Regions from separate parts of the Mesorhizobium sp. B1-1-1 genome, predicted to be linked through region 4. Evidence: predicted binding sites of a transcription regulator. Region 4 holds the regulator's gene; each other region holds the start of a gene.
What was found. The regulator LexA, encoded in region 4, represses DNA repair genes until DNA is damaged. The targets are predictions, from matches to a motif close to TGTTCNNNNTGTGTTCNG.
Positions count from the first base shown of each region.

Region 1: a site for LexA is predicted at 5,437-5,454, ahead of parE (DNA topoisomerase IV subunit B). Genes of this name have one in related genera too.
Region 2: a site for LexA is predicted at 5,208-5,225, ahead of FJ986_RS29060 (helicase-related protein). Genes of this name have one in related genera too.
Region 3: a site for LexA is predicted at 5,994-6,011, ahead of dinB (DNA polymerase IV). Genes of this name have one in related genera too.

Region 1 covers NZ_VFWW01000011.1:266,779-274,376, forward strand. The annotation lists gene FJ986_RS23735 (DUF2336 domain-containing protein) at 1-340, shown strand, start outside; gene FJ986_RS23740 (nucleotidyltransferase domain-containing protein) at 435-743, shown strand; gene FJ986_RS23745 (HEPN domain-containing protein) at 736-1,194, shown strand; gene FJ986_RS23750 (FUSC family protein) at 1,202-3,268, opposite strand; gene parE (DNA topoisomerase IV subunit B) at 3,307-5,367, opposite strand; gene cpaB (Flp pilus assembly protein CpaB) at 5,603-6,529, shown strand; gene FJ986_RS23765 (type II and III secretion system protein family protein) at 6,646-7,598, shown strand, end outside.
Region 2 covers NZ_VFWW01000019.1:61,240-68,837, reverse strand. The annotation lists gene FJ986_RS29090 (citrate synthase/methylcitrate synthase) at 1-482, opposite strand, end outside; gene FJ986_RS29085 (citrate synthase) at 574-1,716, shown strand; gene phaR (polyhydroxyalkanoate synthesis repressor PhaR) at 1,741-2,349, opposite strand; gene FJ986_RS29075 (hypothetical protein) at 2,467-2,664, opposite strand; gene FJ986_RS29070 (acetyl-CoA C-acetyltransferase) at 2,645-3,829, shown strand; gene phbB (acetoacetyl-CoA reductase) at 3,949-4,674, shown strand; gene FJ986_RS29060 (helicase-related protein) at 5,392-7,598, shown strand, end outside.
Region 3 covers NZ_VFWW01000005.1:99,248-106,845, reverse strand. The annotation lists gene FJ986_RS11315 (mannitol dehydrogenase family protein) at 1-604, opposite strand, end outside; gene FJ986_RS11310 (SDR family oxidoreductase) at 601-1,383, opposite strand; gene FJ986_RS11305 (MurR/RpiR family transcriptional regulator) at 1,454-2,347, opposite strand; gene FJ986_RS11300 (Gfo/Idh/MocA family oxidoreductase) at 2,679-3,863, shown strand; gene FJ986_RS11295 (sterol desaturase family protein) at 4,143-4,676, shown strand; gene dinB (DNA polymerase IV) at 4,724-5,965, opposite strand; gene FJ986_RS11285 (hypothetical protein) at 6,107-6,343, shown strand; gene FJ986_RS11280 (helix-turn-helix domain-containing protein) at 6,488-6,904, opposite strand; gene FJ986_RS11275 (dihydrofolate reductase family protein) at 7,045-7,598, shown strand, end outside.
Region 4 covers NZ_VFWW01000006.1:199,309-206,906, forward strand. The annotation lists gene FJ986_RS14080 (ComEC/Rec2 family competence protein) at 1-2,272, shown strand, start outside; gene lexA (transcriptional repressor LexA) at 2,266-3,009, opposite strand; gene FJ986_RS14090 (TetR/AcrR family transcriptional regulator C-terminal domain-containing protein) at 3,478-4,155, shown strand; gene kynU (kynureninase) at 4,152-5,399, shown strand; gene kynA (tryptophan 2,3-dioxygenase) at 5,463-6,299, opposite strand; gene FJ986_RS14105 (AMP-binding protein) at 6,296-7,598, opposite strand, start outside.

The sequences.
Region 1 (7,598 bases), on a different contig from region 4:
CGACTTCTTCGGCTCGGCGCTGGTCGCGCTCAGCCAGCAGTCCGCCCAAAGAGTGAGGGCGCTGCTGGCCGGCGGACACGACGTGGCCTTGCAGGCGCTGTTCCGCAGTGCCGGCCTGGCTGCCGCCACGCACGCGGTCATCTTGCGCGCGCTGAAAATCTGGCGAGAGGTCGCCAACGGCAAGCGCGTCGCCGGCGTGCAGGAAGTCAGCTGGCTGATGCTGAAGGAATTGGGCGGACAGTCCGCGGAAGGCGATCTCGCCGCGCTGATCAAGTCGATCCATCTCGCTGCGTTGCGTGAAAATGCGCGCGGCCATGCGCTGGCGATTGCCGCCGCTTAGCCCCTTTGGGCGGGCTTGATGCCATTGCGTTGTCGGCGCAAAAGAATGGTATTATGTTTCGCGCATGAGCCACTCGTCCTCAAAGCATCTTCCGGTGCCGATCGAGATCAGGCCGCTGATCGATGAAATCAGGATCCGCATGAATCCCGATTCTATTTGGCTGTTTGGAAGCCGAGCACGCGGCGACAATCGACCTGACAGCGACTGGGATATCCTCGTGGCTTTGCCAGATGATGCCAGACCAGAACTTCTCGACCCACTCATTGGCTGGACCATTCAGCACGAAATCGGAATTCCGGCGACAATCCTTTCCACGACATCGGGCGCTTTGGCTGCAAGTTGGGATTCGCGAAATACGATCGCGTATGACATCGCTCGGGACGGACGTCGATTAGATGTCTGATCAGTGGACTATCGCCAGCGCGCTTCGGTTGGCGAACGGCTGTATGAGTGATGCGCGTATTCTGGTCGCAACAGGGTCTCGCAACGCCGCTTATCTCAGCCAACAGGCCGTTGAGCAGATCATCAGGGCGCTGGCGACGTCGGAGGCCATTCACATCGAACGTCATGATGCACACCAACTCGACAAGATTCTAAGACGCTTTCCGGACGACCACGCCGAGAAAACGGCGTTGGGATCACTCGTTTGGCTGGAGGCTTATGCCACCACTTTCAGATATACATTGCCTTCGGGCCAGATACCTCGTGCGCCTGACAGGGAAAAACTTCAGAAAGCCATCGACGATATCGCAGCCCTTATCTCGCGGGCCGCGGGGCACTTCAAAGTCGATCTTGCCGATGATGCAAAGCCCGCCCAAGCAGTGACGCCCATGCGCAGGTCCAAACCGCGTTGAGGTTCGCCTAAGCTCTGCCCCTGGAAAAAAAATCCGGAAAATCCTCCATCGCCGCCGCGACAATCCGTAGTGACGCCGCAATCTGGAGCATTTCACCAGTGGCGTTTCGCTGGGCGATGCCGGCGGCATACTGCCGGGCGACGGCAATGGTGGCTGTCTGCGGGTCGCCCGGGGCGCGGAAGAGCAGTTCGCGTGCCAGTCCACGCAGGAAGTTGGCGATCGAAAGCGACGTCTCGGCCGGAACGGCGTGCGCCTGCTGCGCGGCACGCAGCCGCAGGATCTCCAGACCGACGGTGACGGCGGCGACACTGCCGCCCAGAACCGCTTCACCCTTCCTGCCGCTGGTCTGGACCAGCGGCATCAGCTGGTTGATGCGGTCATAGGCGAGGCTCTCGAAGGCTGAACGCCGCGGCACGCGCTCGTGCAGGCAAAGCCGCGCCAGATCCTCGCGCATGGCCCGCACGATGCGGTGCGCCGCGAGCCATGGGTCGGCGGGCAGCACGATGATGAAGACGCCGATTGCCAAAAGGATGCCGACCAGGATCGAGGCCGAGCCGGCGAAGAACGGGCCCGGGTCGTAGGTCATCGCCTGGTGCGGGCTGAGGAAAGCAAGAAAATTGATGGCGAAGGCCGTCGCCACGCCGACATAGCGGGGATTGGCCATGGCGAGCGCCGCCGGCACCAGGATCGGTACGACGAACAGCATGAACCAGCCGAAACCAGGAAAAACGGGAAGCGCGATCTGGCCGACGAGAAAGGCAAAGGGCAGAGCCAACAGCGTTCCCTGGAAGAACCCCCAGGCTACCCGCACCGGATCGGGGCGGGCGGCAAACAAGCTCGACACGACGGCGACCAGAATGACCGTGCCGGCGGCTTCCGACCATCTCATCGTCAGCCAGAAAGCGGCGACCAGCAGCGTTGCAAGTGCCGCGCGGATCGCGTTGCGGCTCGCCCCGTGATAGTCGCGATGTACAACCAGCGCCGGGGGGCTGCGTTCGCGTGAAGGCCGCGTGACGGGCGCACGCAAGGCATCGAGACCGCGCAGCGTCTGCTTCAGCGCTTCGGCGAAATCGGCGGCGATGGTGAGCCGGGTGACGGTGCCGACTCTGTCGCCGTCCTGGTCGGCCAAGGCGTCGGGCATCTGCGTCGCTTTGGCGCCGATCGCGTCGAGCCGTGCCAGCCAGGGCGCCGTGTCGTCGAGCGCGCCCGGCGTCGCCGCCATTTCAGTGACGAGGGCTTGCAGCTCCGAGCGCACCGGAATGAGCGCCGCGTTCTTCGGTGCGGCGTGTGAATGCAGCGCGCGGGCCGCGGACAGGGCTGAAAGCAGTTGTCCGATGGTGCGCCGGACCGGATGGGCGCGCGGCGCGAAGCTCGGGGCCTCCAGCCTGGCATAGGCGCGCATCTCGGCGAGCGTCTGGGTGTCGGCGACCAGCTTCCGGTGCAGGCCGGAAAGCATTGCCGTGTCGCCACCGGAAAAGGCGCCGCCGGCATAGGTGGCAAGGTCGAGAATGCTGCGCTTCAGCCGCGAGATGATGGCCTCGCTGGCCAATTTGGGCAGGATCAGCCGACTGGTCAGGCCGGCGCAGACAATGCCGAGTACGATCTCGGCACAGCGCGCGACCGCGAGGTCGACGACGAGATGCGGCTGGCCAAACGCCGGCAAGCCGATGATCATCGCGGTATAGCCGGCCAGCGCCGCCCCGTAGGCTTCCGGGTTACGCAGCAGCGACGAGACGAAGGTGCAGAGGCCGATCCATAGGGCAAGCACCGTCACCAGCACCCAGGGATTCGTGCCGAAGACAGTGGCGATGGCAATTGCGGCAACACCGCCCGCCAGCGTGCCGAGCAACCGATAAAAGCCTTTCGCCAACACCATGCCGGCGACCGGCTGGGCAACGATGAACACCGTCATCATCGCCCATTGCGGGTGATCGAGCTTGAGGGCGTAGGCGGCCATAAGCGCGATCAGGCCGGCCGAGACCGTGCGCAAGGCGAAGATCCAGTCCGACCGGGTCGGCTGTGTCAGCCCGGCAAGAGCCGCTTCGAAATAGTCTTTCAGCCGTTGCCAGCTCACACGCGCGTCTCCGCAAGCCTTGATCGACCGGCCTGCGCTCAGATATCCAGCACTTCCGTTTCCGCGAATTCGGCGCGTTCCTGGATGAACCGAAAACGAGCCTCCGGCTTGGTGCCCATCAGCGCATCGATCGCGTCCTTGGTGGCGGCCTCGGCATCGATCACATCGACCCGGAGCAGCGTACGCTTCCTCGGGTCCATTGTGGTCTCCTTGAGCTGCGCGGCCATCATTTCGCCCAGGCCCTTGAAGCGACCGATCTCGACCTTGCCGCGCCCGGTGAACTCGGTGCGCAGCAATTCGTCCTTGTGCGCGTCGTCACGCGCATAAGCGACCTTGCCGCCCTGCCGGATCGAGTAGAGCGGCGGCACCGCCAGATAGAGATGTCCGCCGCGAACCAGGTTCGGCATCTCCTGGTAGAAGAAGGTGATCAGCAGCGAGGCGATGTGAGCGCCGTCGACGTCGGCGTCGGTCATGATGATGACGCGGTCGTAGCGAAGATCCTCGTCGCGGTATTTCGACCGCGTGCCGCAACCAAGCGCCTGGATCAGATCGGAAATCTGCTGGTTGGCGGCCAGCTTGTCGTTGCCGGCGCTGGCGACGTTGAGAATCTTGCCGCGCAGCGGCAGCACCGCCTGGCTGGCGCGGTCGCGCGCCTGCTTGGCAGAGCCGCCGGCCGAATCGCCTTCGACGATGAAGAGTTCGGCGCCGGCGGCCGCATTCTGCGTGCAATCGGCAAGCTTGCCCGGCAGGCGCAGCTTGCGCACCGCACTCTTGCGCGACACTTCCTTTTCCTGGCGGCGTCGTACCCGCTCGTCGGCGCGTGCGATAACCCATTCGAGCAGCTTCGACGCTTCCTGCGGATTGTCGGCCAGCCAATGGTCGAACGGGTCGCGGATCGCCGTCTCGACTATGCGGATCGCCTCGATCGTCGCCAGCCTGTCCTTGGTCTGGCCGACGAATTCAGGCTCGCGGATGAACACCGACAGCATGCCCGCCGCCGAGATCATGACATCCTCCGACGTGACGATCGAGGCGCGCTTGTTGCCGACGAGGTCGGCATAGGCGCGCAGGCCGCGCGTCAAGACGTTGCGGAAGCCGGCCTCGTGGGTGCCACCTTCGCCGGTCGGGATGGTGTTGCAGTAGGAGTTGATGAAGCCGTCGCCGCCGAACCAGGTCACTGCCCATTCCAGCGAGCCATGGCCGCCTTGCCTGTCGCTCTTGCCGGCGAAGATTTCGCGCGTCACCTGGAATTCGTCGCCAAGCGACGCTTTCAGATAGTCCTTGAGGCCGCCGGGAAAATGGAATTCGGCCTTGGCCGGAGTGGTGTCCTTTTCCTTGATCAGGGAGGGATCGCAGGTCCAGCGGATTTCGACGCCGCCGAACAGATAGGCTTTCGAGCGCGTCATGCGGTAGAGCCGCGCCGGTTCGAACGCGGCGCCCTTGCCGAAGATCTGCTCGTCGGGGTGGAAACGGGTCCTGGTGCCGCGCCGGTTGTGAACTTCGCCAAGATGCTCGAGGCCGCTGACCGGAATGCCGCGCGAGAAGCGCTGCCGGTAAAGTTGCCGTCCGCGCGCGACTTCGACTTCGAGATGATCCGACAGCGCATTGACCACGGAGACGCCGACGCCGTGCAGGCCGCCCGAGGTTTCATAGACCTTGCTATCGAACTTACCGCCCGAATGCAGCGTCGTCATGATCACTTCGAGCGCCGGCTTCTTGAACTTCGGATGCGGATCGACGGGAATGCCGCGGCCATTGTCGGTGACGGTGAGAAAGCCGTCAGCCGAAAGCTCGACATCGATGAATGTGGCATGGCCGGCAACCGCCTCGTCCATCGAGTTGTCGATGACCTCGGCGAACAGATGGTGCATGGCCTTGTCGTCGGTGCCGCCAATATACATGCCCGGACGGCGCCGCACCGGCTCCAGGCCTTCGAGTACCTCGATATCGGCGGCGCTGTAGCCCTCTGAGCCGTCACGAGACGCCGCCGCCGGACGCTTGGCTGCCGCCTGCACCAGCGGATCGGCCGGACGCGCCGGTGTGCGAACCGGTTGCGGCTGCTTCTCCAGATTGCCGAAAAGATCGTTGTTGTCGTCCATGCCTGCCATAGAGCCCAAGCTGCGAATCACCCGCCGATACTGCCACGCTTTTCAGCGCCAAGCGACGGAGGTTCCTGTTACGTTCGGGGATTAACCCCCTCTTATCCTAAAACCATTCGATAACCAAGCCGGCGGAAATCAGGCGGATAGCCAGCGAGAAGATTCCTGATTCTTTAACAATGCCGCCTAGCGTGAGCCAACATAACAAGAAACTACGGGCATCAGGGGTTTGGGCGTGAGGGGCAAGGCCATAACGATGATCGGCATCGCCGCCGTTTTCGGCGCGATCTCGATCTTTGCCGCGGATTTCTGGGTCAAGCGCCAGGCCAGGGCCGACGCCGAGGAGAAAACCGCGTCGATCGCGGCGCCCGCCGCGCCGACGGTCGAATTCAAGACCATCGTGGTGGCGAATGCACCGTTGCGGTACGGCATGGATCTCGACCGCGCGAAACTCAGCGAAATTCCGTGGCCGCAGGATTCGCTGCCGCAGGGCGCCTTCGCCACCATCGATGGACTGCTCGGGGACGGCAACCGCGTGGTGCTGTCGCCGATCGAGGTCAACGAACCGGTGCTGCTTACAAAGCTGTCCGGCCCGAATGGCCGCGCCACGCTCTCCAACATGCTGACGCCCGGCATGCGGGCCGTCACCATCCGCACCGACGAGATCGCGGGCGTCGGCGGCTTCGTCACGCCGGGCGACCGGGTCGATGTCGTGCTGACGCGCGATGCCGGCGAAATCCAGGAAGTGGCCAAGAATGCGCAAGGCGCCGCCGGTTCGACCATCACCTCAGAGATCGTCGTTGCCGACGCGAAGGTGCTGAGCGTCGGGCAGGGCGCCGACGAGCGCCAAACGACGCCGCAGGTGGCCAATTCCATAACCATCGAGGTGACCACCGAAGGCGCGCAGAAAGTGGCGCTGGCCCGCACTGTCGGCACGCTGTCGCTGTCGCTTCGCTCCGCCAGCGAGGGCGGCGAGGGCAAGGACGGTGTCACCACCATCTCCTCCTTTGGCGGATCGGTGGCGGGCAAGGCGCAGGCCGCGGCCGGCTCGCTGTTCGACGCCATGGCAAAGGAGCCTGAGAAGCCGAAATTCAAGACGGTCATCGTGACGCGTGGAACGACGGCCGAGGAATATCAGGTTCCTGCGCGGGACCAGAAATAGGAATATCAGGTTCCTGAGTGGAACCAGAGCAGGACCGGTGGGGACCGGACGGGACGGGAACAATGTTCAGGCAACTTCAATATCGAACGACAGGCCGGTTGCACGTCGCGCAGGCGATGGCGATGGCGGTGACGATGGCGGCGGCCGGCATCTTCGCCGGCCCGGCCAGGGCGGACAACGACATCGTCTATGTCTCGGCGACCAAGAACGCCTCGATCAAGGTCGCCAAGGGCAAGCCAAAGACGATCATGACGAGCGCGGCCTTCTACCAGATCGTCATCGGCGATCCGGAGATCGCCAACGTCAACCCGTTGACCGACAAATCCTTCTATGTGCTGGGCAACAATCTCGGCACCACTGGCATTGCGCTGTTCGACGAGAACAAGCAGCTCGTCGGCACCGTAGACATCGAAGTGACGCTCGATACCGACCAGTTGGCCGACACCATCCGCGCCAGCGTGCCGGACGCCAAGATCAAGGTCGGCTCCGCCAATGGCCGCGTCGTGCTGTCGGGCGAGGCGGATGACGCGGTCGCCGCCGAAAAGGCAAACAAGATCGCCACCCGCTTCTCCGGCAATGAGGAGGTGATCAATTCGGTCAACATCTCGTCCTCGCAGCAGGTCCAGCTCAATGTCCGCTTCGTCGAGATCAACCGCCAGGCGGGGCAGGATCTCGGCGCCAAATACAGTGCCAATTTCGCTTATGGCATGGGCGGACGCGACGTTACGATTGCTCCCGGCACCATTGAGCCGGCGGGGACCGGCGAGATCATCGGCAAGCTGCTGTCGAACGGCGTTTCCATCGACATCGCCATCAAGGCACTGGAAGAGCGCGGCCTGGCTCGTCGGCTGGCCGAGCCGAACCTGATCGCCCGGTCCGGCGAGACGGCGAGCTTCCTGGCCGGCGGCGAGTTTCCGATCCCGGTTTCCGAAGACAACGGCAAGATTTCCGTCAGCTACAAGAAGTACGGCGTCAGCCTGGATTTCACGCCCACCGTTCTGAAGGACGGGCTGGTCAGCCTCGACATCGCGCCGGAAGTCTCCTCGATCGACGCGTCGGCTTCCTACAA
Region 2 (7,598 bases), on a different contig from region 4:
GCCCTTGCCAGAGCCGGCGTCGGCACGGAACCGTCGAGCATCCTCAGCATATCGGCGGCATGATCGGCCCTCCCATCCGGCGCGACCGGCTGCTCGCCGCGCCGCAGGCGCAACAGCGCCGGCGTCAGCACGGCGGGCGCCGCGATCAGCCCAAGCGCGTCCGTCAGCGTCTCGCCGTCAGGCAGCAACGCCATGCCGGCACGCATGGCGCTATAGACGTCGAGCGGCGCCAGCAGGGGCAGGCAAGACAAGAGCCGGTCGAACACCTCGACGCGCGCCTGGCCCAGTCTCGCGGCCAGTTCCGCGTCTCCGGGAAGGTCGTAGAAGAAGCCGTCGAGAAGCAGGCGAACGACCTGCGGATAGTTCCATCGCCCGGCCAGTTCCGGCAGGGAGTACCCCCGGATCGTCAAGCGGCCGCCCAGCCCATCCACGTCGGACAGCACCGTTTCCGCCGCCACCACATCATCGAGCCCGTTCGCCATGGCTTTGTCTCCTTGAGCTTTTCCGACACTAAGGATAAGGATGGGCAACACGCGCATCAATCTTGATCAACATAATCAATATGGGACCGACATGTCCGAATGGCTGTCGCGGGACGAGGCACTGGAACGGCTCAAGGTGCGGCCGCAGACGCTCTACGCCTATGTCAGTCGCGGGCGCATCGGCATGCGCCCGGACAGTGCCGATCCACGCCGCAGCCAATATCGCGCCGACGATATCGCGGCCCTGATGATGCGAAGAGAGCGCGGACGCAGCCCATCGGCCATCGCCGAAAGCGCCATCGCCTGGGGCGAACCCTCGCTCGTCACCTCGATCTCGACCGTTTCGCACGGCCACCTTGTCTATCGGGGCCGCGACGCCGTTGCGCTGTCCGAACATGCCACGCTCGAAGAGACCGCCGCCGTGCTGTGGGCCCTGCCTGAGCCGGTGAGTTTCGAGGCTCCGGCCTCGGATCAATCCCAACAACTCGGCCGAGCCCCGGCCTTCATGCAACTTGCCATGCTCGCCGGCCAGGGGCGGCCTTCACTAGGGCGCGGCGCCGCCTCGCTGTGCGCCGACGCCGCGCGCGCGATCGGCGTGCTGGCCGGCGCTCTTGGCGCCTCGGCGGGATCAGATCCGGTGCACATGCGGTTGGCGCGAGGCTGGTCGGTGGATGAAGGCGGGGCGCAGGCTATCCGGCGCGCCCTTGTGCTGCTTGCCGATCACGAACTCAACGCATCGACCTTCGCGGCGCGCGTCGCGGCCTCGACCGGAGCCTCGCCCGCCGCCTGCCTGCTCGCGGGTCTGGCGACACTTTCCGGTCCGCGGCACGGTGGCGCCGGCGAGGCGGTGATGCAACTCGCGGACGATGCGGCGCGGCACGGCGCCGATGCGGCGATCCGGCGCTGGCTCGGCCATGACAGGCCTTTGCCAGCGTTCGGCCATCCGCTCTATCCCGAAGGCGATCCCCGCGCCACGGCGCTTTTGGCGGCCATCGACAACACCGACAGAACATTGCGATCGCTGGAAATCGCCGCCATTGCCGCGACCGGCGCCCGCCCGAACGTCGACTTTGCCCTGGCCGTTCTGACGCGCAGCCTCGACCTGCCGCGCGATGCGCCGTTCCAGCTGTTCGCGCTTGGGCGCAGCGTTGGCTGGGCCGCCCACATGGTCGAACAGGCAATGAGCGGCGGCAGCATCAGGCCGCGCGGTCGCTATGAGGGATTATTGCCGTAGGATCGGAAGAAAAGCGCTGCGCGCTCACGACATGGTGTCGAGCTTGCGCTGCATGGCCGCGATCTGGTCCTTCAACTGCTGCAGATCGTCGGGTTTTTCCGGCGTTTCCTTCCTGGCCGGTTCGGCGGGGGCCGCCGCAGGTGCCGAGCCTGCCGGCGGGAAAGGCGTGAACAGCCGCATGGCATTCTGGAACATTTCCATGTTGCGGCGCGTCTGCTCCTCCAGCGCCTTGATCGGCGTGGCCATCTTCATCATGTCGAGTGGTGACTTGCCGATAGCGCCCTTCATCTGCTCGCGGAAGCGCTCCTGTTCCTTGGAGAAGGCGATCATCGACTGTTCGAGGAAGCTCGGCACGATCATCTGCATCTGGTCGCCGTAGAAGGCGATCAACTGGCGCAGGAACGGGATCGGCAGCATGTTCTGCCCGTCCTTGTTCTCCAATTCGAAGATGATCTGGGTCAGAACCGGATGCGTGATGTCGTCGCCGGTCTTGGCGTCCTGCACCGTGAACTCTTCGCCCTTCTTGACCATTTCGGCCAGGTCCTCGAGCGTCACATAGGTGCTGGTGCCGGTGTTGTAGAGCCGGCGATTGGCATATTTCTTGATGACGATCGGATCGTCTTTCGCAGCCATCTGCATCCTCCCCGGACACCGGCGCGCCTGAGTAAGCCGCCGGTAACGATTGCGCCCGTTCAAAGGATATGCGCAAAAGCGTCACAATTCCAAGCAGTTTGTGCAGTGCGGGATTAATTATCGCTGCATGGCCGGTGAAATATGCTGCGCAGCAGCGGACAGCTTGATGTCGCGGCCATGCGCAGCTTGCTTGCGACGCATGGGTGCCCTGCCGATTTCCGGTTTGACTCGGGGTTGGGAAAGGGCAAGAAAAGTCTTCAATGACAGAACATCAGCTTGAAGTTTGGAGAACAGAATGCCCGCTTCCAATGCCATCGTCGTCGCCAGCGCGGCGCGCACACCGGTCGGTTCCTTCAATGGCGCTTTCGCCGCCACCCCGGCTCACGAGCTTGGCGCCGTCGTCGTAAGGGAATTGTTGTCGCGCGCCGGCGTCGAGGCGGCCGAAGTCGACGAGGTCATTCTTGGCCAGGTGCTGACCGCGGCCCAAGGGCAGAACCCCGCCCGCCAGGCTTCGATCCTCGCCGGGCTGCCCAGGGAGACCACCGCCTGGGGCCTCAACCAGGTGTGCGGCTCGGGCCTGCGCGCCATCGCGCTCGGCATGCAGCAGATCGCCACCGGCGATGCCAAGGTGGTTGTCGCCGGCGGCCAGGAATCGATGTCGATGTCGCCGCACGCCCAGCATCTGCGCGCTGGCGTCAAGATGGGCGACTACAAGATGATCGACACCATGATCAAGGATGGACTGTGGGATGCCTTTAATGGCTATCACATGGGCAACACGGCCGAGAACGTCGCCCGCCAGTTCCAGATCACCCGCGAGGACCAGGACCAGTTCGCGCTGGCCTCGCAGAACAAGGCCGAGGCCGCGCAGAAGGCCGGCCGGTTCAAGGACGAGATCGTCGCCTTCACCATCAAGGGCAAGAAGGGCGATACAATTGTCGACCAGGACGAATACATCCGCCATGGCGCGACGCTGGATGCCATGACCAAACTGAAGCCGGCCTTCGACAAGGACGGCACTGTGACCGCCGCCAATGCCTCCGGCATCAACGACGGCGCCGCCGGCGCGCTTTTGATGAGCGAAGCGGAAGCTGCCAGGCGGGGCATCACCCCGCTGGCGCGCATCGTCTCCTGGGCGACCGCGGGCGTTGACCCGGCGATCATGGGCACCGGTCCGATTCCCGCCTCGCGAAAAGCGCTGGAAAAGGCCGGCTGGTCGGTCGGCGATCTCGACCTGATCGAGGCCAACGAGGCTTTCGCCGCGCAGGCCTGCGCGGTCAACAAGGACATGGGCTGGGATCCCTCGATCGTCAACGTCAATGGTGGCGCCATCGCCATCGGTCATCCGATCGGCGCCTCTGGCGCGCGCATTTTCAACACGCTGGTCCACGAGATGCGCCGAAGAGGTGCCAAGAAGGGTCTCTCCACCCTGTGCATCGGCGGCGGCATGGGCGTCGCCATGTGCGTCGAAGCGCTCTAAAAGAGAAGTGAATGGGGAGTAGCGAATAGGGAAGAACGGCGTCGGCGCAATGGGATATCTGATCCCTGCTCGTCATTCGCTACTCCCTGTTCACTCTCCCAACCAAAGGGAGGGAGCGCATGACCAAGGTTGCAATCGTCACGGGCGGATCGCGCGGCATCGGCGCGGCAATATCGATGGCGCTGAAGGAAGCCGGCTATTCGGTTGCCGCCAACTACGCCGGCAATGATGAGGCGGCGAGCAAGTTCACGGCCACAACCGGCATCAAGACCTACAAATGGTCGGTCGCCGACTACGACGCCTGCGCCGCCGGCATCAAGCAGGTCGAGGCCGATCTGGGCCCGGTCGCGGTGCTGGTCAACAATGCCGGCATCACGCGCGACGCCATGTTCCACAAGCTGACGCGTGAGCAGTGGAAGGAGGTCATCGACACCAATCTCTCCGGCGTTTTCAACATGACGCATCCGCTGTGGAGCGGCATGCGCGACCGCAAGTTCGGCCGCGTCATCACCATCTCCTCCATCAATGGCCAGAAGGGCCAGGCCGGCCAGGTCAACTACTCCGCGGCCAAGGCCGGCGACATCGGTTTCTCGAAGGCTCTGGCCCAGGAAGGAGCCCGCGCGGGCATCACCGTCAACATCATCTGCCCAGGCTATATCGCCACCGAAATGGTCCGGGCGATCGATGAGAAGGTGCTCAACGAACGCATCATCCCGCTAATCCCGGTCGGGCGCCTCGGCGAGCCGGAGGAGATCGCGCGCTGCGTCGTCTTCCTCGCCTCCGAGGACGCCGGCTTCATCACGGGATCGACCATCACCGCCAATGGCGGCCAGTACTTCGCCTGAGGTCTCGCCGGGCTGCCGGCTTCCCGGTGCCGATTGAAGGAGGGCTCGTTCGCCATCCGCTTCGGATGTCCGTGACGCCGTCCGATGACGGCTGTCGGCCTGCTGTTCCAATCCGGCACGCAAAGGTTAATCGCGGCAGCGGGTATTGTGCAAAACTGCCTGGATAAGCTGTGCATTGTCGGTGGAAAACCTGTGCGTAACACTACATCTTGTCGTGAACAAACAGGGAAAATCCCGACATCGCCGATTCGTCGCCCTTTCGTTCCATGTTTGGCCGCAATGTTAACGAGAGCAGTTGCAATCGCCTATCAAACTGTTAATTTCTATTAAGAAAGTTCAACAATTTCATAAGCTTGGATGAAGCAAGGCGGGCTGCCACACGGCTTTGCCAGCGAAAGTTAACGGCGGCTCTCGCCTAGCATGAAACGGGCCAATTCCGTGATTCAGCATGTGGTAAGGATCATCAGCCAAAACTCCACATCTAGCCGTGAACAAAACCTGAATCCGGGCGAGTCAGCGATTCGTCGCCGATTCGTTCCAGACTCGTTCCAACCCTTAATCAGCAGCCGAACCGAAGCTCGACGGAGGTGACTTCGAACCGCCAGCGGAACATTCCGCTTTCGCTTCGCGCCTGAAATCCCTATGTGTCGCCTGTCATACGCGCCACCCGAGGCGTGCTCCCGACAATGAGAGGCCAGAAAGCCTTATTTCCGAGCGATGAACATCCATCCGAAACCCACCGAGCCGCTGATCCTGTCGGGTCGCGACGTGACTGCCGTGCTTGGGCCGACCAACACAGGCAAGACCCATCTCGCCATCGAGCGCATGGTGGCGCATGAAAGCGGCATCATCGGCCTGCCGCTCAGGCTCTTGGCGCGAGAGGTCTATACCCGCGTCTGCGAAAAGGTCGGTGCCCACAAGGTGGCGCTCATCACCGGCGAGGAGAAGATCCAGCCGCCAGGCGCCAGATATTCGGTCTGTACCGTCGAAGCCATGCCGCGCGAGACCGATGCCGCCTTCGTCGCCATCGACGAGGTGCAGCTTGCCGGGGACCTCGAGCGCGGCCACATCTTCACCGACCGCATCCTGCATCTGCGCGGCCGCCAGGAGACGCTGCTGCTCGGCGCCGCCACCATGCACGGCATCTTGCAGCGCCTGTTGAAAGGCGTCTCGGTGGTGACACGACCGCGGCTGTCACATCTGGCCTATGCCGGTTCGAAGAAGCTGACCCGCTTGCCCCGGCGCACAGCGATCGTCGCCTTCTCCGCCGACGAGGTCTATGCCATCGCCGAACTGATCCGGCGCCAGCAGGGCGGTGCGGCCGTCGTGCTTGGCGCGCTCTCGCCCCGCACCCGCAACGCCCAGGTGGCGCTGTTTCAGTCGGGCGACGTCGATTATCTCGTCGCCACCGATGCCATCGGCATGGGCCTTAACCTCGATCTCGACCATGTCGCCTTCGCCCAGAACCGCAAGTTCGACGGCTATCAGTATCGCAACCTGACGGCGGCCGAACTTGGCCAGATCGCCGGGCGCGCCGGCCGGCACCTGCGCGACGGCACCTTTGGCGTCACCGGCCAGGTCGACCCGCTGGACGAGGAATTGGTCAAGAAGATCGAAAGCCACGACTTCGACCCCGTGAAGGTTCTGCAGTGGCGCACAGCGCGTTTCAATTTCGCCAGCCTCGACGCGCTGAAGCGCTCGATCGAGACCAATGCCCCGGTGGAGGGCCTGACCCGTGCGCTGCCGGCAGTCGATGCGCAGGCGCTTGAGCACCTGTCGCGTGACGAGGACATCAGGGCGCTCGCCACCGACGCAAGGCGCGTCGCGCTGCTGTGGGACGCCTGCGCGCTCCCCGACTACCGCAAGATAGCGCCGGCCCAGCACGCCGACCTCATTGCGTCGATCTACATGGACCTCGCCAGGCATGGCCATGTCGACGAGAATTACATGGCCGAGCAGGTGCGTCGCGCCGACACCACCGAGGGCGACATCGATACGCTGTCGCATCGCATCGCCCAGATCCGCACCTGGACATTCGTGTCGAACCGGCCCGGCTGGCTGGCCGATCAGGCACACTGGCAGGAAAAGACGCGCGAAATCGAAGACAGATTGTCGGATGCGCTGCATGAGCGGTTGACGAAACGCTTCGTAGACCGCAGGACTTCCGTCCTCATGCGGCGCCTTAGAGAAAATACCATGCCTGAAGCCGAAATAAGCCCAACCGGAACCGTCCTCGTCGAAGGCCACCATGTCGGCGAGTTGCAGGGGTTCCGTTTCACCGCCGATCAGAGCGCTGGCGGCGAAGACGCCAAGGCCGTGCGCGCGGCCGCCCAGAAGGCGCTGGCGGCGGAGTTCGAGGCACGCGCCGAACGCTTCGGCGCCTGCGCCAATGGCGACATCGCGCTGGGTTCCGACGGCACGCTGCGCTGGATCGGCGCGCCGATCGGCACGCTTGTTGCCGGCGAGGACGCGCTGAAGCCGCGCCTGGTGCTTTTGGCCGATGAACAGCTGACCGGCCCAGCGCGTGACAAGGTCGCGGCGCGTGCCGAGCGCTTCGTCAATTTCCAGATCGAATCCCTGCTGAAGCCGCTGGTCGATTTGAAGAGTGCCGAGCAGATATCGGGTATCGGCCGCGGCATCGCCTTCCAGCTGGTCGAGAATTTCGGTCTTATCAATCGCCGCGACATCGCCGAGGAGATGAAGTCGCTCGACCAGGAAGGCCGCGCGGCATTGCGCCGGCTGGGCGTGCGCTTCGGCGCCTATCATGTCTTCGTGCCGGCGCTGATCAAGCCGGCGCCCGCGGGATTGGTGACGTTGCTGTGGGCGCTGAAAAACGACGGCAAGGACAAGCCCGGCTTCGGCGACGTCGTCCATGCGCTGGCATCGGGCCGCACCTCGGTGGTCATCGATCCGGCTTTCGACAA
Region 3 (7,598 bases), on a different contig from region 4:
CCAGGATAGTGCCATTGGCCGGGATGTTGTCGCAGGAGAGCAGCGTCAACGGCCGGCCATGCGCGGCCATGCGTTGCTCCAGCGCCCGCGCCAGAATGCCGGGCACGCTGCGCGGCGTCAGCGGGTTTGCGAGATCGTGGACGATGTCGGGATGGTCGAGGTCGAGCGCGCCGCTGGCCGGAATATGGCAATAGCCCTTTTCGGTAACGGTCAGCGTCACGAATTCGATGTCCGGGGAGGAGAGCACTTCGAGCGCGGGCATAGCGCTCGCCTGGCTATCGACAACGCGCACGATGCTGCCGATGACGCGGGCCTCGACATGGGAATCCTGGCGGATGAGCCTGGTGTAGAGCCCGTCCTGAGGGCCGAGCGTATCGGCGAGCGCCGGCGGACGGATGTTGATGCCGACCACGCCCCAGCGGCCGAAGCTCCGCGCCAGGAGGTCGTCGGTGTATTCGGCCTGGTGGCAGCGGTGGAAGGCACCGACGCCGAGGTGCGCCATGCCTGCCTGGAGCAAGGCACGGTCATAGCCGGGCCTTTGCACCGTCGCCGGCAGGCGGCCGAGCAAGGCCGGACCGAGCGTCTCGGGCGCGGCTGTGCTCACCGGTTGGCTCCGATCACCCACTGTTCCTGGTCGATCAGCGAGCCGGTCATCGGTCCCGCGGCGTCGGAGAGAAGGAAGACGGCGAGCCTGGCCACGTCCTCCGCCGAGAACAGCCGGCCGAAGGGCTGCGCGGCGTTGGCGGCATCGAGCCAGCCGGCGCCGTGGCCGAGCGTCTCGGCCTGCATGACGCGCTCGGCGGGCGTATCGGTCCAGCCGACATTGATGCCGTTGACGCGGATGCGGTCGAAGCGGTGGGCGTTGGCTGCGTTCCTGGTCAGCGTCGCCAGCGCGCCCTTGGTGGCGGAATAGACGGCGAGCTCGGGCGAACCGCAATGGGCATTGATCGACAGGATGTTGACGATCGCGCCGCCCTGACCCCGCTTCCGCATGTCGGCAATCGCCGCCTGCATGAGGAAGAAAGGGGCGCGGGCATTGACGGCGAACAGCGAGGCCCAGTCGTCGGGGATCGCATCGAGGAAGGAGGCCCGGTCGGTCAGGCCGGCGGCATTGACGAGACCGTCGATACGGCCGAAGCGGTCGATGCAGGCTTGCGCAAGGAGGGCAGGGGCTGCCGGGTCGGAAAGCTCGGCGGCGATGAAGTGTGCCGGCGTGCCCGCTTGCGAAAGCTCCGCAGCAACGGCCTCGCCGCGCGTCCCGTCGCGGCCGGTGACCAGCAGGCCGCCGGCGCCGGCACGCGCCAGGGCTTCGGCGACTGCCCGGCCGATGCCTTGCGTCGCGCCGGTGACCAGCACCATCTTGCCGTCGAGCTGAAGCTCCATTCCTCCTCCCGGAACAAAGTTTCTATTTCTGAAGATATGGAATGTCAGTTCCCGTTAGTCAACCGCGCAATCATTCTGCCCGTTGGGCCACGACACCATGGACCAAAGCCATGCCGACGGCGAGCGACGCCGCCAGCGAGCGGAAGCCTGCGAAGTCCTGTTCCACAACTTCCAGCCAGGTGTCCGAGAACTTGACCAGCGGAGAAAAAGTGCTGTCGGTGATGGTGACGATCCGCGCGCGCCGCTCGTGGGCGACCGCGACGAGGTCGGGCGTGATCGAATTGTAGGGACTGAAGGAGACCGCCAGCACCGCGTCGCGTCTGCCGATGCAGCCGACCTGGTCGAGCGCGGTGGAGCCGACATTGTCGACCAGCACATTGCGCACGCCTTGCTGCGACAAGGTCAGCGAGAGATAGCTGGTGACGGGAAAGGCGCGCTTGGAGCCGATGACGTAGATCAGCTCGGCGGCCGAAAGCAACGCCACCATTTTCTCGAAGCTCTCGATATCGAAGCCGGTTTCGATGCGGCCGAGCGAGGCCTGCGAGGCGCCGACCATGCCGCGCAGGAAATGCAGGTCGGCATTGGATACGCGCGGCGTGCGTTCCTGGCCGCGCCCTTCCGGCCAGGACGCCTTGACATGGTCCTTGAACAGGCCCTGGAAATCGGAAAAGCCGGCATAGCCGAAGATCTGCGCGAAGCGCACCAGCGTCGAAGGCTGCACCCCTGCCTGCGCGGCCACCTGTGCGATGGTGCCGAGCGCGACGTCGCTCGGATGCTGCCACAGGAAGATCGCGACCTGGCGCAGCCGCTTGGGGAAATGGACCGTGCCCGACGACAGCACCGCGCGCAGCTCCTCGTAAGTCTGCGGCTTGATATAGCCGAGCGCCGCCAGCGAGCGCCCGCGCTTGCGGGTCGCCGCCTCGTCGGCGCTGGAGGGTCCGGATGATTTGCGCGCCCCGCTCATGATTTCAGGCTAGCGCGATACGATCGTTTTACAATATGAAAATTGGAAATCCTGTTCGAGGGTGGTAGCTGTTCTGCAGCGAAGAAGTTCGATGCATTCAACATAGCACCCTATGGCGCCCCCCTCTGTCCTGCCGGACATCTCCCCCACAAGGGGGGAGATGGGATGTCACGCCGGCTTTCGCCAAATTGCCAGCGTTGCATGAAAGGCGTCGCGGTCGACGCTGCCAATCTCCCCACCTGTGGGGGAGATGTCCGGCAGGACAGAGGGGGGCGCTACAGAACTCGACGGTGGGTGCTGGCTTAACATCCTTAAATCGGAGGAGACAAACATGGTCTATGCGACATCGGACGGATCGGCGGGCAAGCGTTTGCGCGTCGGCATGGTGGGAGGCGGGCAGGGCGCCTTCATCGGCGCGGTGCATCGCCTCGCCATGCGGCTCGACGACCAGATCGCGCTGGTGGCCGGAGCGCTGTCGTCCGACCCCGGGAACGCCGCCGCCTCGGCCGCCGAGATCGGCATCGCGCCGGAGCGCAGCTATGCCGATTACCGCATGATGGCCAAGGCAGAGGCGGCGCGCCCGGACGGCATCGAGGCGGTCGTCATCGTCACGCCCAACCATCTGCACGCGCCGGTCGCGACAGCCTTTCTGGAAGCCGGCATCGATGTGATCTGCGACAAGCCGCTGTCGACGACGCTGGGCGAGGCGCAAGCCCTGGTGGCGCTGACGCGGGAGAAAAATCGCCGCTTCGTCGTCACCCTCAACAACACCGGCTACGCCATGGTGCGCCAGGCGCGCGAGATGGTGGCGGCGGGCGAACTCGGCCGCATCGTCTCCGTGCACGGCGCCTATATCCAGGACTGGCTGACCAGGCCGATCGATGCCGACGGCCAGAAACAGGCGGAATGGCGCACCGACCCGGCGCGCGCCGGCCAGTCGGCGGTGCTGGCCGATATCGGCGTGCATGCCTTCAACCTGGCGAGTTTCATCAGCGGCCGCGAGGCCGAGACGGTGTCGGCCGACCTGTTCACCGCCGTGCCGGGACGGCGGCTCGATGACAACGCGCATGTGCTGGTGCGCTGGGCGGGCGGGGCACGCGGCACGATCCTGGCCAGCCAGACGTCGCCCGGCCACTATAATGATCTCTCCGTGCGCATCTATGGCGACAGGGCGGGGCTTGAATGGTCGGGCACGCGGCCCGAGGAACTGCGCTTCTCCAGATATGGCGAGGAAAGCCGCACGCTCGTGCGCGGCGGCCATGGCTCGACGCAGGAAAGCCGGCGCGTGTCGCGCATGCCGGCCGCTCATCCCGAAGGCTATATCGAGGCCTTCGCCAATTTCTACCGCGACGCCGCCGACATCATCCGCGCGCATCGTTCGGGCGCCGCCGTCGATGCGGCCCGGGCGGCGCAGGTGCCCGATGTGGTCGACGGCGCGCGCGGCGTGAAGTTCGTCGCCGCGGCGGTGGAGTCGAACGCGGCTGACGGGGCGTGGACGGCGGCAAGGTTCGGGTGAGGGTGTGCCATCCAATGTGACATCGCGGCCACGCCCGACGGTGCCGCGCGGTTGACGGCGATCAAGAGTTGGCCGTCCATTCGGGACCGCGCTGTGTTCCGCCATTTTTCAGCTCGTTGCGAGGCTGGTTTCGAAGGCAACAGCCGGTTGACTGGCTTCCAAATCGTTGCCGCCGACCTTGCGCGAGGTGATTGCGACGCTATGTCAGGCGCATCCGCGTTGCTCCCCGCCCGCGCATTCGGCAATCTGTCGCTTCTTCGGCGTTGAAGGCTTGCTCCGATGGAACTCGGTCTCATTGGATACTACAGCGACTTCGTGGTTTACCCCCTGGCGATCGCCCTGCTGGCTGTGGCCGGGCTTATCGAGGCCGGCGAAGAGAGCGCGCCAGGCTGGCTGGCGACGGCGCTGGCGTGCCTTTGTCTGTGGACGCTGATCGAATACGTCATGCACCGCTTCGTCCTTCACCACATTCCCTGGATCAGGGATCTGCACGCCCGCCATCATGTCGAGGAGCGCAGTCCGGTGGGCACGCCGACCTGGCTCAGCCTCGGCGTGCATGCGCTTGTCGCGTTCTTTCCCGTATGGATGGTCTCGGATTTCGCGGTCGCCAGCGCGGCGAGCTGCGGGCTGATGCTGGGCTACCTATGGTACGTCAGCATCCACCATGTGATCCATCACTGGCATCCCACTCATCCGAGCTATCTCTACACGCTGAAGCGCCGCCACGCGCTGCATCATCATGTCGACGAAAATGTCAATTTCGGCGTGACGTCGCTGTTCTGGGATCGGGTCTTCGGCACGATGCGGCTCTGAAGCCAACTGGTGTGCGCCATTCGAGGAGCGCAGACAGCCATTCCCGCTTACAATTCCTTCTGCGCCAATTCCCTGAACTCGTCGGGCACGGAGCGGGCCGCCTCCAGCGCCACGGTGCCGTAGCCGACGGCCTGTTTGCCGAAGCGCTCGCGGATCTTGTCGATGGCGCGGTCGGCGCCGAAGCGTGCGAGGCCCTTCCTGGTGCCGGGGCGGCGCTTTTCGTCGGCGAGGCCGAGCGGCAGTTCGAGCTGCAATTCGGCACTTTCCTCCAGATGCGAGACCGAGATCGCCAGCAGCGAAATCGTCCTGTCATGCGGATGATCGGCAAGCACGCCCCGCACCAGGTCTGTCGCGATCTCGGCCAGCATCACCGTCGCCGAGATCGGCTGGTCGAGCGTGATCGAGCGGGTGACGGCGCTGAGGTCGGCGAAGCGCACGCGCACCGTCACCGTGCGGCCGGGGCGCGCCTTGGCGCGCAGCCGGCTGGCGACCCGGTCGGCCAGATGCAGCAGGACGGGGATGTAGACGCATTCCAGTGCCGGCTTGCGGCCAAGCGCCGACTGGGCACCGGCCGAATGGGCGCGGCGACGTGTTTCCAATTTGCGCGGATCGCGGTTCCACGACAAGGCGGCAAGCTTTTCGCCGGCGGCAGGGCCGAGCAGCCGCGCCAGCGCGCCGCTGTGCGTCCTGGCCAGTTCGCCGATTGTCTGGACGCCGATCTCGGCCAGCCGCGCGCTGGTCGCCGGGCCGACGCCCCACATCAGGGAGACCGGCAGGTCATGCAGGAAGGCGATCTCGGTGCCGGGCTCGACCACCACCAGCCCATCGGGCTTGGCCACCTGCGAGGCGATCTTGGCCAGGTGCTTGGTGCGCGCCACGCCGATCGAGATCGGCAGGCCGAGTTCGCTTCGCACGCGGCGGCGAATGGTCGAGGCGATCTCCCGCGGCTGGCCGAACAGATGCGTGCAACCGGCGACATCGGCGAAGGCCTCGTCGATGGAGATGCGCTCGACCAGCGGCGTGAAATCGTCGAGCACCTTCATCGCGGCGTCGCCGAGCCGCTGGTAGTCGCGGAAATTTCCGCCGACGAAAATCAACTGCGGGCAGAGCTCGCGCGCCTTGCGCCCCGGCATGCCGCCGCGCACGCCGAAGGCGCGGGCTTCGTAGGAGGCGGCGAGCACGACGCCGCCGCCGACCGCGACCGGCTTGCCGCGCAGCGAGGGGTCGAGAAGCTGCTCGACCGAGGCGTAGAAAGCGTCGAGATCGGCATGCAGGATGGTGGGCTCCATCCCCGGTTCCTCGCGACGTTGTAGAGTATGGAACATAAAGAGAACAAACATTGCTCGCTGTCAAGCGAGGTCGCGATCCGCCGGAACATTGTCGCTCACAATCGCGTTGACGGCCGAAGGGCGCTGCGTGCGGAGGCTGGCATGGGCAACTTTGAAATGATCGATCTGGTTTGCGTCGTCAACGCCTGCTCGACCGACCGCGCCGCGGGGCGGCTGGTTTCGATGGCCAAGGCCGTGGAGGAATTGCGGGTGCTGACCGGCGATTTCGTCTCGGCCGACGAAACAGTCGCGAATGCGCTGAGTGAAGTCGCGCTGCAGTGCGGCTGCGCCGTGCTGTTCGATGAGCAGGCGGGCGCCGACATATTGCGCACGCCATAGCTCGTCGCCGGCGTGCTGCAATGCATCACGCAACCGTTCCAATCGCTTGTTTTTGCGCTATTCCGAACAGAGGGCCGTGACGCACTTTCTAACGCGCGTTGCCTGTGCGGGTCGTTGTCCCCGAGGCCACCTTGGCGACATCCATCAACCGAGATGCTCCGCCCGCAGCGCCTGCTTGAGGCGCTCCAGCGCCGGCTCGCCGTCGGCAGCGAGCTTATCGGCGATCCTTGCCAGATCATCGTCGGCCTTGCGGTGCTTGCTGCCCCAGGCGCCGAGCGTGGCCAGCACGGGCAAAAGGTCGATGCCGGCCTCGGTCAGGCGATAGATCGCCTTCAGCCCATGCGTGGGATCACCGCTGCGGGTGAGGATGCCTTCGTCCTGCAATGTCTGGAGGCGCTCGGCCAGCGTACGCGAGGAAATGCCCTCATCGGATTGCAGGAATTCGCGAAAGTGCTTTTTTCCGGCGAAGACTAGGTCGCGGATGATGAGCAGCGTCCAGCGGTCGCCGAGCAGTTCGAGCGACAGGTTGATGGGGCAGCCAGACCGGTCCCGTGTCGACATGTGTATGGTTCCATTTTTAAATCGCTTTACTATTGACATCATTTTCATCTCAGGTCAATAGTTCCAAATGTAAACCATCGGCAACCGTGCCGGCCGGACGGGTAAAACGAGCCGCTCGGCCCTTGACTGGGAGAACCATAATGAAAAAGCTGATCCTCCAGATGCAGATGTCGGTCGACGGTTTTGTCGGCGCCGCCGGGGATCATCGCTGGCAGCTCTGGGAATGGGGCGACGACAGCGCCTGGGACGAGGAGCTGAAGCGGGACTTCAACGCCGTCTTCGCCGGCATCGATACCATCCTCTTGAGCCGCAAGATGGCCGAGGAAGGCTACCTTACCCATTGGGGCAATGCGGCGAAGAGATATCCGCGCGACCCGTTCTATGCTTTCGCCCAGCGCATCGTCGAGGCGAGGAAGGTGGTGCCGAGCGACAGGCTCAAGGCCTCGCGATGGGAGGGCACGACAGTGGTCAGCGGCGACCTGCCGCGGGAGGTCGACTTGCTGAAGAGGGGTGAGGGCGGCGACATCGCGGTGTTCGGCGGCGCCGGCTTCGCCTCGGCGCTGATCGCGGCCAGGCTGGTCGACGAGTTCCAGCTGTTCATCAACCCGGCCGTGCTGGGCGCCGGCCGCCGCATCTTCGACCAAGGCGGGTTCGGCAGGCTGCGGCTGCTCGGCTCGAAATCCTATGCGAGCGG
Region 4 (7,598 bases):
CGCGGCCGTGCGTCTGCGCCGTGAGTTCGGCCGTGCTTCATGGCCTCGTCTGCGCAACGGCGTGGCCAGAGCGTCCGAGCTCGAACTCGATCGGGGCATAGGCTTCCTGCTCGTCCCGGTGTTCCTGGCATGCGGATCGATTGCGTATTTTTCGTTGGCGGCGGAGCCGGGCTTTGCCAAGCCTGTCGCGGTCGCGATCCTGATGTCGCTGTGCGCGCTCGTTTCACGCTCATGGCCGAAAACGCATCTGTGCTTCATGGCGGCGCTGTTGTGCGCGCTCGGCATGCTCGCCGGCAAAGTCGAGACGTGGCGGGCGGGAACGCGGATGCTGGGCTCGGAAATCTCCACGCAAATCACCGGCCGCGTCGTTTCGGTCGACCAGATGGAGACCGGGCGCATCCGGCTGACCATCGATGTGACATCGACCGCGCGGCCGAAACTACTCTACGCGCCGGAGCGCGTTCGCCTTTCGGCACGCAAGGTGCCGGCTGAAGTGACGGCCGGTTCGCTCGTGAGCGGCTATGCCAGGCTGTTGCCGCCGACCGGACCGGTGCGGCCGGACAGCTACGACTTTTCCTTCGACAGCTACTTCGCCGGCATAGGCGCCAGCGGCTTCTTTCTCGGCAACCCCAAAATCGTCTCAGCCGATGACAGGCCGCTGTGGGCCGCCCTTTCAGCCGCCATCGAGAGTGCTCGCGAAAGCATTGCCGACCATATCAGGGGCAGCATCGGCGGTGCCGAGGGCGAGATCGCCGCGGCGCTGATCGTGGGTGTGCGCGCCGGGATTCCCGACGAGATCAATGAAGCGATGCGACGCACCGGCATCTACCACATCATCTCAATTTCCGGGCTGCACATGGCGCTGGTCGCCGGCACGGTCATGGGTCTGCTGCGTGGCGGCTTCGCGCTGTTCCCGAATTTTTCCTCCCGCCGGCCGGTCAAGAAATACGCGGCCGCGGCGGCACTTTTCTCGATCGCCGCCTACCTCGTCATTTCGGGCGTCGTTGTCGCCGCCGAACGCAGCTTCATCATGCTGGCGGTGATGCTGATCGCCGTTCTGTTCGATCGGGCGGCACTCACCATGCGCAATCTGGCTATTTCGGCGATCGCCGTCATCGTGGTGTCGCCGCACGAGGTGGTAGGGCCGAGCTTCCAGATGTCGTTCGCCGCCACCGCGGCCCTGGTCGGCGCCTATGCCGGCTGGTCGGATCGCAAAGCCGACAAAGCGCGGACCCCGCCGCCGCAACGGACCTTGCCTGGCCTGCTGACGCGAAAATTGCTGCTGGCGACAGGTGGGCTGGCGATGACCTCGATTATCGCGGGAAGCGCCACGGCGCTTTTCGCCATCTGGCATTTCCAGCGCGTGTCGCCGCTCAGCCTGTTCGCCAATCTTGCCGTCATGCCGATCGTTTCTGTCGTGATGTTCCTTGCGGTTGCCAGCGCGCTGCTGATGCCGTTCGGGTTCGATGGACCATCCCTTTATCTGATGGGCAAGGGACTGGCCGCGATGATCGCCATATCAGGATGGATCTCGCAACGCTCGCCGGTCGACGCGGTCGGGTTGATTTCGCAGCAATCCGTCCTTCTGGTGGCGATCGCCCTGGTCATCGCGACGATGGCCACGACATGGCTGCGGCTGGCGGCACTTCCCTTCGCGCTCGCCGGCCTGTTGACCGTCTCGGACACGCGCACGCCGGACGTGCTGATTTCGGAGGATGCCCGCCTGGTGGCGTTGCCGATCGGCGGCGGCGAGCTCGCGATCAACCGGGCGCGCCCGAACGAATTCACCGTCGATAATTGGAAACGCGCGCTGAAGTCCGAAACCATCGTTGCGCCGGAACTGTTCGACAGCGGAGACCGACAGTTCGACATCTTCGATCCCGCGCAACTTCCGGCGGGAGCGCCTTTCTATTGCTTCACGGGCCTGTGCATGGCCCGGCATACCTCGGGGGCGATCATCGCGCAGGTGGAGGATCGCAAGGACGCCTGGAGGGCCTGCTCCTATGCGGATCTGATCGTCATCAACGACCCCGCGGGCTACGACCCCTGCCACAATCCGCTGGTTCTCGTCATCACCAAGCGGCAGCTCGCTCGTAAGGGAAGTGCCGCCGTCTTCTTCGACCGGCAATCGGCGACGGCACCGGCACGGGTCAGCTTTGCCGTCGACAGGCCATATCGGCCTTGGCACGAACAGCGAAAATTCTCACGCGAGGCAAGGGGACTGCCGCCTTACCGTAAACCCGAAAAGCCCACCGCCGACCCCGCTCAGTAGCGCCTGATCAGGCCGACCAGCTTGCCCTGCACCTTGACCCTGTCCGGTCCGAAAATACGTGTTTCATAGGCCGGATTGGCAGCCTCGAGCGCAATCGAAGCACCCTTTCGGCGGAAGCGCTTAAGCGTTGCTTCCTCCTCGTCCACCAGGGCCACGATGATCTCGCCGGGACTTGCGGTGTCGGCATTGCGGATGATGACCGTGTCGCCGTCGAAAATGCCGGCCTCGATCATCGAATCGCCCTTGACCTCCAGCGCATAGTGTTCGCCGCCCATGATCATGTCAGGCGGCACTGAAATGGAATGCGTCTGATGCTGGATGGCGTCGATCGGCACACCCGCTGCGATGCGACCCATGACCGGGATCGACACCGCTGAAACCGCATCGTCGTCATTGCCGACAGCGGGCAGACGCGAAGACGTCGCCGGCTTGATCTGCCGGCTAGGGCTGCTGCCCTGTCCGAGGCTGCCCTGGATGACGCTCGGGGAGAACTTCTTTGCCGCGTTAAGACCCGGCGCGATCGAGTCCGGCAGGCGCAGCACCTCCAGCGCGCGCGCCCGGTTGGGCAGGCGGCGAATGAAGCCGCGCTCCTCCAACGCCGTGATCAGCCGATGAATTCCCGACTTGGAGGCGAGGTCCAGCGCTTCCTTCATCTCGTCGAAGGACGGCGGAATGCCGCTTTCCTTCAGCCGTTCATGGATGAACATCAAGAGTTCATGTTGCTTGCGCGTGAGCATGGCGGCCCCCAAAGGCATTGCACGAAGGGTCTGGAACCAGAATCAGAAAACAAACCCAGAACAAACACTATCTGTTCCAGTTGTGTTCCGCAACCATTTAAAGTTTAATGAATTTGTTAAGGCGACGGAAACGAAATGCCCTCCCGCAGCCAGCATCCTGCCAGCGCGGTCCGTCGTCAATGCGCTCCCGGGCCCTTTGAAACTATTTTGGTTAATGGCCTGTGGCCCGACCGGTCTCCACTCTTGGCACAAGCCTGCAAGCTGGGTGACCGGCAAGGTGCGGGGTGCGTTTGGGCGGATTAGAAACCCCTGCGGCTCGTGAACGAAACGAAACCAAAATGCCAACTTCCTGCCGGAAAACGACGAGGCACCACCACTGGTCGCGATGGGCTGCGTTCGCTCGCTCCTTGCTTCCCGTTCGCTTGACGAAACCGTATAATAATGTACGGTTTTCGAAGAGGAACACCAATGACCACGCCGAAGCAGGCCGCGCGACGCGAACGGATAGAGGAGGCCGCCTATGCGGTGCTCCGGGAAACCGGCTACAAGAGCGCCTCCCTGCTTGCTATCGCCAAGCGGGCATCGGCCTCGAACGAAACCCTCTACAACTGGTACGGCAACAAGCAGACCCTGTTTCGATCCTTGATCGAAGCCAATGCGGGAGAGGCAAGGAAGCTGCTGGAGGACGCCCTTCACCAGGCGCGCGATCCGCTCAAAACCCTGAACTTGCTCGGGCCAGTCCTGCTGACCCTCGTGACGGGCGACAAGGCGGTGGCGCTCAATCGCGCCGCGGCCGGCGACGTCAACGATACAGGCACGCTTGGCCAATCGATCGCGCAATTCGGCCGCAATACCATAATGCCGCTTGTTGGCGACCTGCTTCGAACCGCAAGTCGGGCCGGCCTGATCGCCTGTGACGATCCTGCCGAAGCCGCCGACATCTACATCAGTCTTTTGATCGGCGATCTCCAGGTTCGCCGGATCGTTGGGGTGCTCGAGGAACTGCCTCGGGCGGAAATCGAGCAAAGATCGAACCGGGCGTTCACCCTGTTCTTGCGCCTCTATGCGGCCAGCCCTTGCCCGGGCGGCAAAACAGCCGGCCCGTTTCCAGGGCGCTCTTCTCACCGAGGAACATCGCGACCATGAGCAAAATTCCCGATCTCGCAGCGATCGAGGCAATGGACACCGCGGATCCGCTGCGTGCCATGCGTGACCGCTTCACCTTGCCCCAGGGGGTGATCTATCTCGACGGCAATTCGCTGGGCGCCGCTTCGCCCGCCGTGTTCGGCGAGCTGCAGAAGGCCGCCACGCAGGAGTGGGCGCAGGATCTCATCCGCGCCTGGAACACCGCCGGCTGGTTCGACATGCCGGTCGAACTCGGCGACCAACTCGGGCGCCTGATCGGGGCCGCCGCCGGCCAGACGGTGGTCTGCGATACCACCTCGATCAACATCTACAAGGTGCTGCATGCGGCACTCGGGATGCGGCCGGACAGGTCAGTCATCGTCGCCGAGGGGGACAGCTTTCCGACCGATCTCTATATGGCCGAAGGCGTTGCCTCGACGCGGCCGGGCACGGTGCTGCGGCTCGAGGGTGTCGATGCGCCGACCATAGAAGAACTGATCGACGAGCGGGTCGCGGTCATCCTGGTCAACCACGTCAACTACAAATCCGGGCAGTTGCGCGACATGGCCGCGCTGACGCGGACGGCACATGATGCCGGCGCGCTGATCGTCTGGGATCTCTGCCATACCGCCGGCGCCTTGCCGGTCGAGCTCGACCGTTCGAACGCCGATTTCGCCGTCGGCTGCACCTACAAATATCTCAATGGAGGCCCAGGTGCCCCGGCCTTCATCTACGCGGCCGAGCGCCACCATGGCGATGTCCGCCAGCCGCTCAGCGGCTGGTGGGGCCATGCGCGGCCTTTCGCCTTCGAACAGGGTTTTGCTGCCGGCACAGGCATCCGCCGGTTTCTCTGCGGCACGCAGCCTGTGCTGTCGATGCGCGCGCTCAAAGGGGCCCTCGATGTCTGGAACGACGTCGACATGGCAGAGGTGCGCAGGAAGAGCATCGCATTGACCGATCTGTTCATCCAGCTCGTCGAGGCAAAATGCGGCGCCTACGGCCTCGAACTCGAAGGCCCGCGCGACGGCAATGAGCGCGGCAGCCAGGTGTCGTTCCTCCACCCGCATGGCTATCAGGTGATGCGGGCCTTGATCGAGCGCGGCGTGATCGGCGATTTTCGCGCGCCATCCACGATTCGCTTCGGCTTTACGCCGCTTTATGTCGGCTATGTCGATGTCTGGCAGGCTGTCGAGGTGCTGGAAGACATTTTGCGCACGGACGCGTGGCAGGAGGCGCGTTTCGCCGTCAAGGCGGCGGTGACTTAAGAGCCTGTCGCTCAGAAAAGCGCAGCGGGTTCGGGATAACGATATGCAGTCGGCAAAGCTACGTCAGAGCCGGGTGCGGACCTTCCACAGCTCCGGGAACAACTCCACCTCCAGCATCTTCTTCAGGTAGGACGCGCCCGATGTGCCGCCGGTGCCGCGCTTCATACCGATGATGCGCTCGACCGTGGTGACGTGGTTGAAGCGCCAACGGCGGAAATAATCCTCGAAATCGACCAGCTTCTCGGCGAGTTCGTAGAACATCCAGTAGCGCTGCGGGTCGCGGTAGATGATCTGCCAGGCGACAAGGACCTCTTCGTTCTCGGTCCGCGTTTCGCGCCAGTCCGTACGCCTTGCGTCGGCACCGATGTCGAAGCCGTTACGGGCGAGCAGCAGCAGCGCCTCGTCGTAGAGCGACGGTTGCGCCAGGATCGCCTCCAGTTTCTCGCTGAGGTCCGGCCGGTGCTTGTGCGGTCCGAGCATTGCGAGATTGCGGTTGCCGGCCATGAACTCGATGGCACGGTACTGCCACGACTGGAAGCCCGAGGACTGGCCAAGCGCGTCGCGGAACTCGGTGTATTCGCTGGGCGTCATCGTGCGCAGCACGTCCCAGGCATTGTTGAGCTGCTCGAAGATGCGGGCGACGCGCGAAAGCATCTTGAAGCTCGGTTCGAGACGGTCGGCGCGGATGGAGCGGATTGCGGCGCCGATTTCGTGCAGCGCGAGCTTCATCCAGAGTTCCGATGTCTGGTGCTGGATGATGAACAGCATCTCGTCATGGGCTGACGAAAGCGGCTCCTGCGCCTCGAGCACCTTTTCCAGATGCAGATAGTCGCTGTAGGACATGCGCTCCTTGAACGACATTTCCGCGCCCTCGGCGGACGGGTCGTAGGGCTTGCTCAATTGATCTTCTCCGCGCGCAGCCGGAAGCGCTGGATCTTGCCGGTCTGCGTCTTGGGCAAAGCGGCGATGAATTTTACCGAGCGCGGATATTTGTAGGGCGCGATCGTGGCCTTGACGTGATCCTGCAGACGCTTGACGGTCATTGCGTCTGGCGCCACGCCTTGCACGAGCACCACATGAGCCTCGACGATCTGGCCGCGCTCGGCATCCTCGGCGCCGACCACCGCGCATTCGGCGACATCGGCATGCGCCAGCAGCGCCGCTTCGACCTCTGGGCCGGCGATGTTGTAGCCGGCACTGACGATCATGTCGTCGGAGCGCGCTGCGAAGTGGAAAAAACCGTCCTCGTCCTGCCAGAACGTGTCGCCGGTGAGGTTCCACCCGTCGCGGACATAGTCGCTCTGCCTGGCATCGGCCATGTAGCGGCAGCCGGTCGGTCCCCGCACCGCGAGCCTGCCCGCGGTGCCGCGCGGCACTTCGCGCATTTCGTCGTCGACGACGCGCGCCTGATAGCCGCCAACGGCCTTGCCGGTGGAGGCAGGCTTCATGTCATCGAAGCGGTTGGAGATGAAAATATGCAGCATTTCCGTGGCGCCGATGCCGTCAAGGATCGGCTTTCCGGTTTTCTCAGTCCATTCCTCGAACACCGGCGCCGGCAAGGTTTCGCCGGCCGAAACGGCGACGCGCAGCGACGATAAATCGGCCCCTTCGTCCATGGCCTTGAGCATTGCGCGATAGGCGGTGGGCGCGGTGAAGGAGATCGTCGCTTTGTAGGTTTCGATGATGTGGACCATGTTGGGCGGCGTTGCCTGTTCCAGCAGCGTCGCCGCGGCGCCGAAACGCAGCGGGAAGATGGCGAGCCCGCCAAGGCCAAAGGTGAAGGCCAGGGGCGGCGAGCCGACGAAGATGTCGTCAGGCGTCACCTGCAGGATCTCGCGGGCGTAGGCGTCGGCGATGATCAGGAGGTCGCGGTGAAAATGCATCGTCGCCTTCGGCACGCCTGTCGTGCCTGAGGTGAAGCCGAGCAGGGCGACGTCGTCACGCCCGGTCTGCACCGCGGTAAACGTCACGGGCTTGTCGAGGGCGGCGCGATCGAGTTCGGCGTCGTGGTTGGCGGTGCCGTCGAAGCCGATGACCTGCTTGAGGAACGCGCTGTCCTTGGCGCAGGCGGTCATCTCGTCCATCAGCCTGGTGTCGCACAGCGCTGTGGTGATTTCGGCCTTGTCGACGATCTTGGCGAGTTCGCCGGCGCGCAGCATCGGCATCGTGTTGACCACGACGGCGCCGACCTTGGTGGCG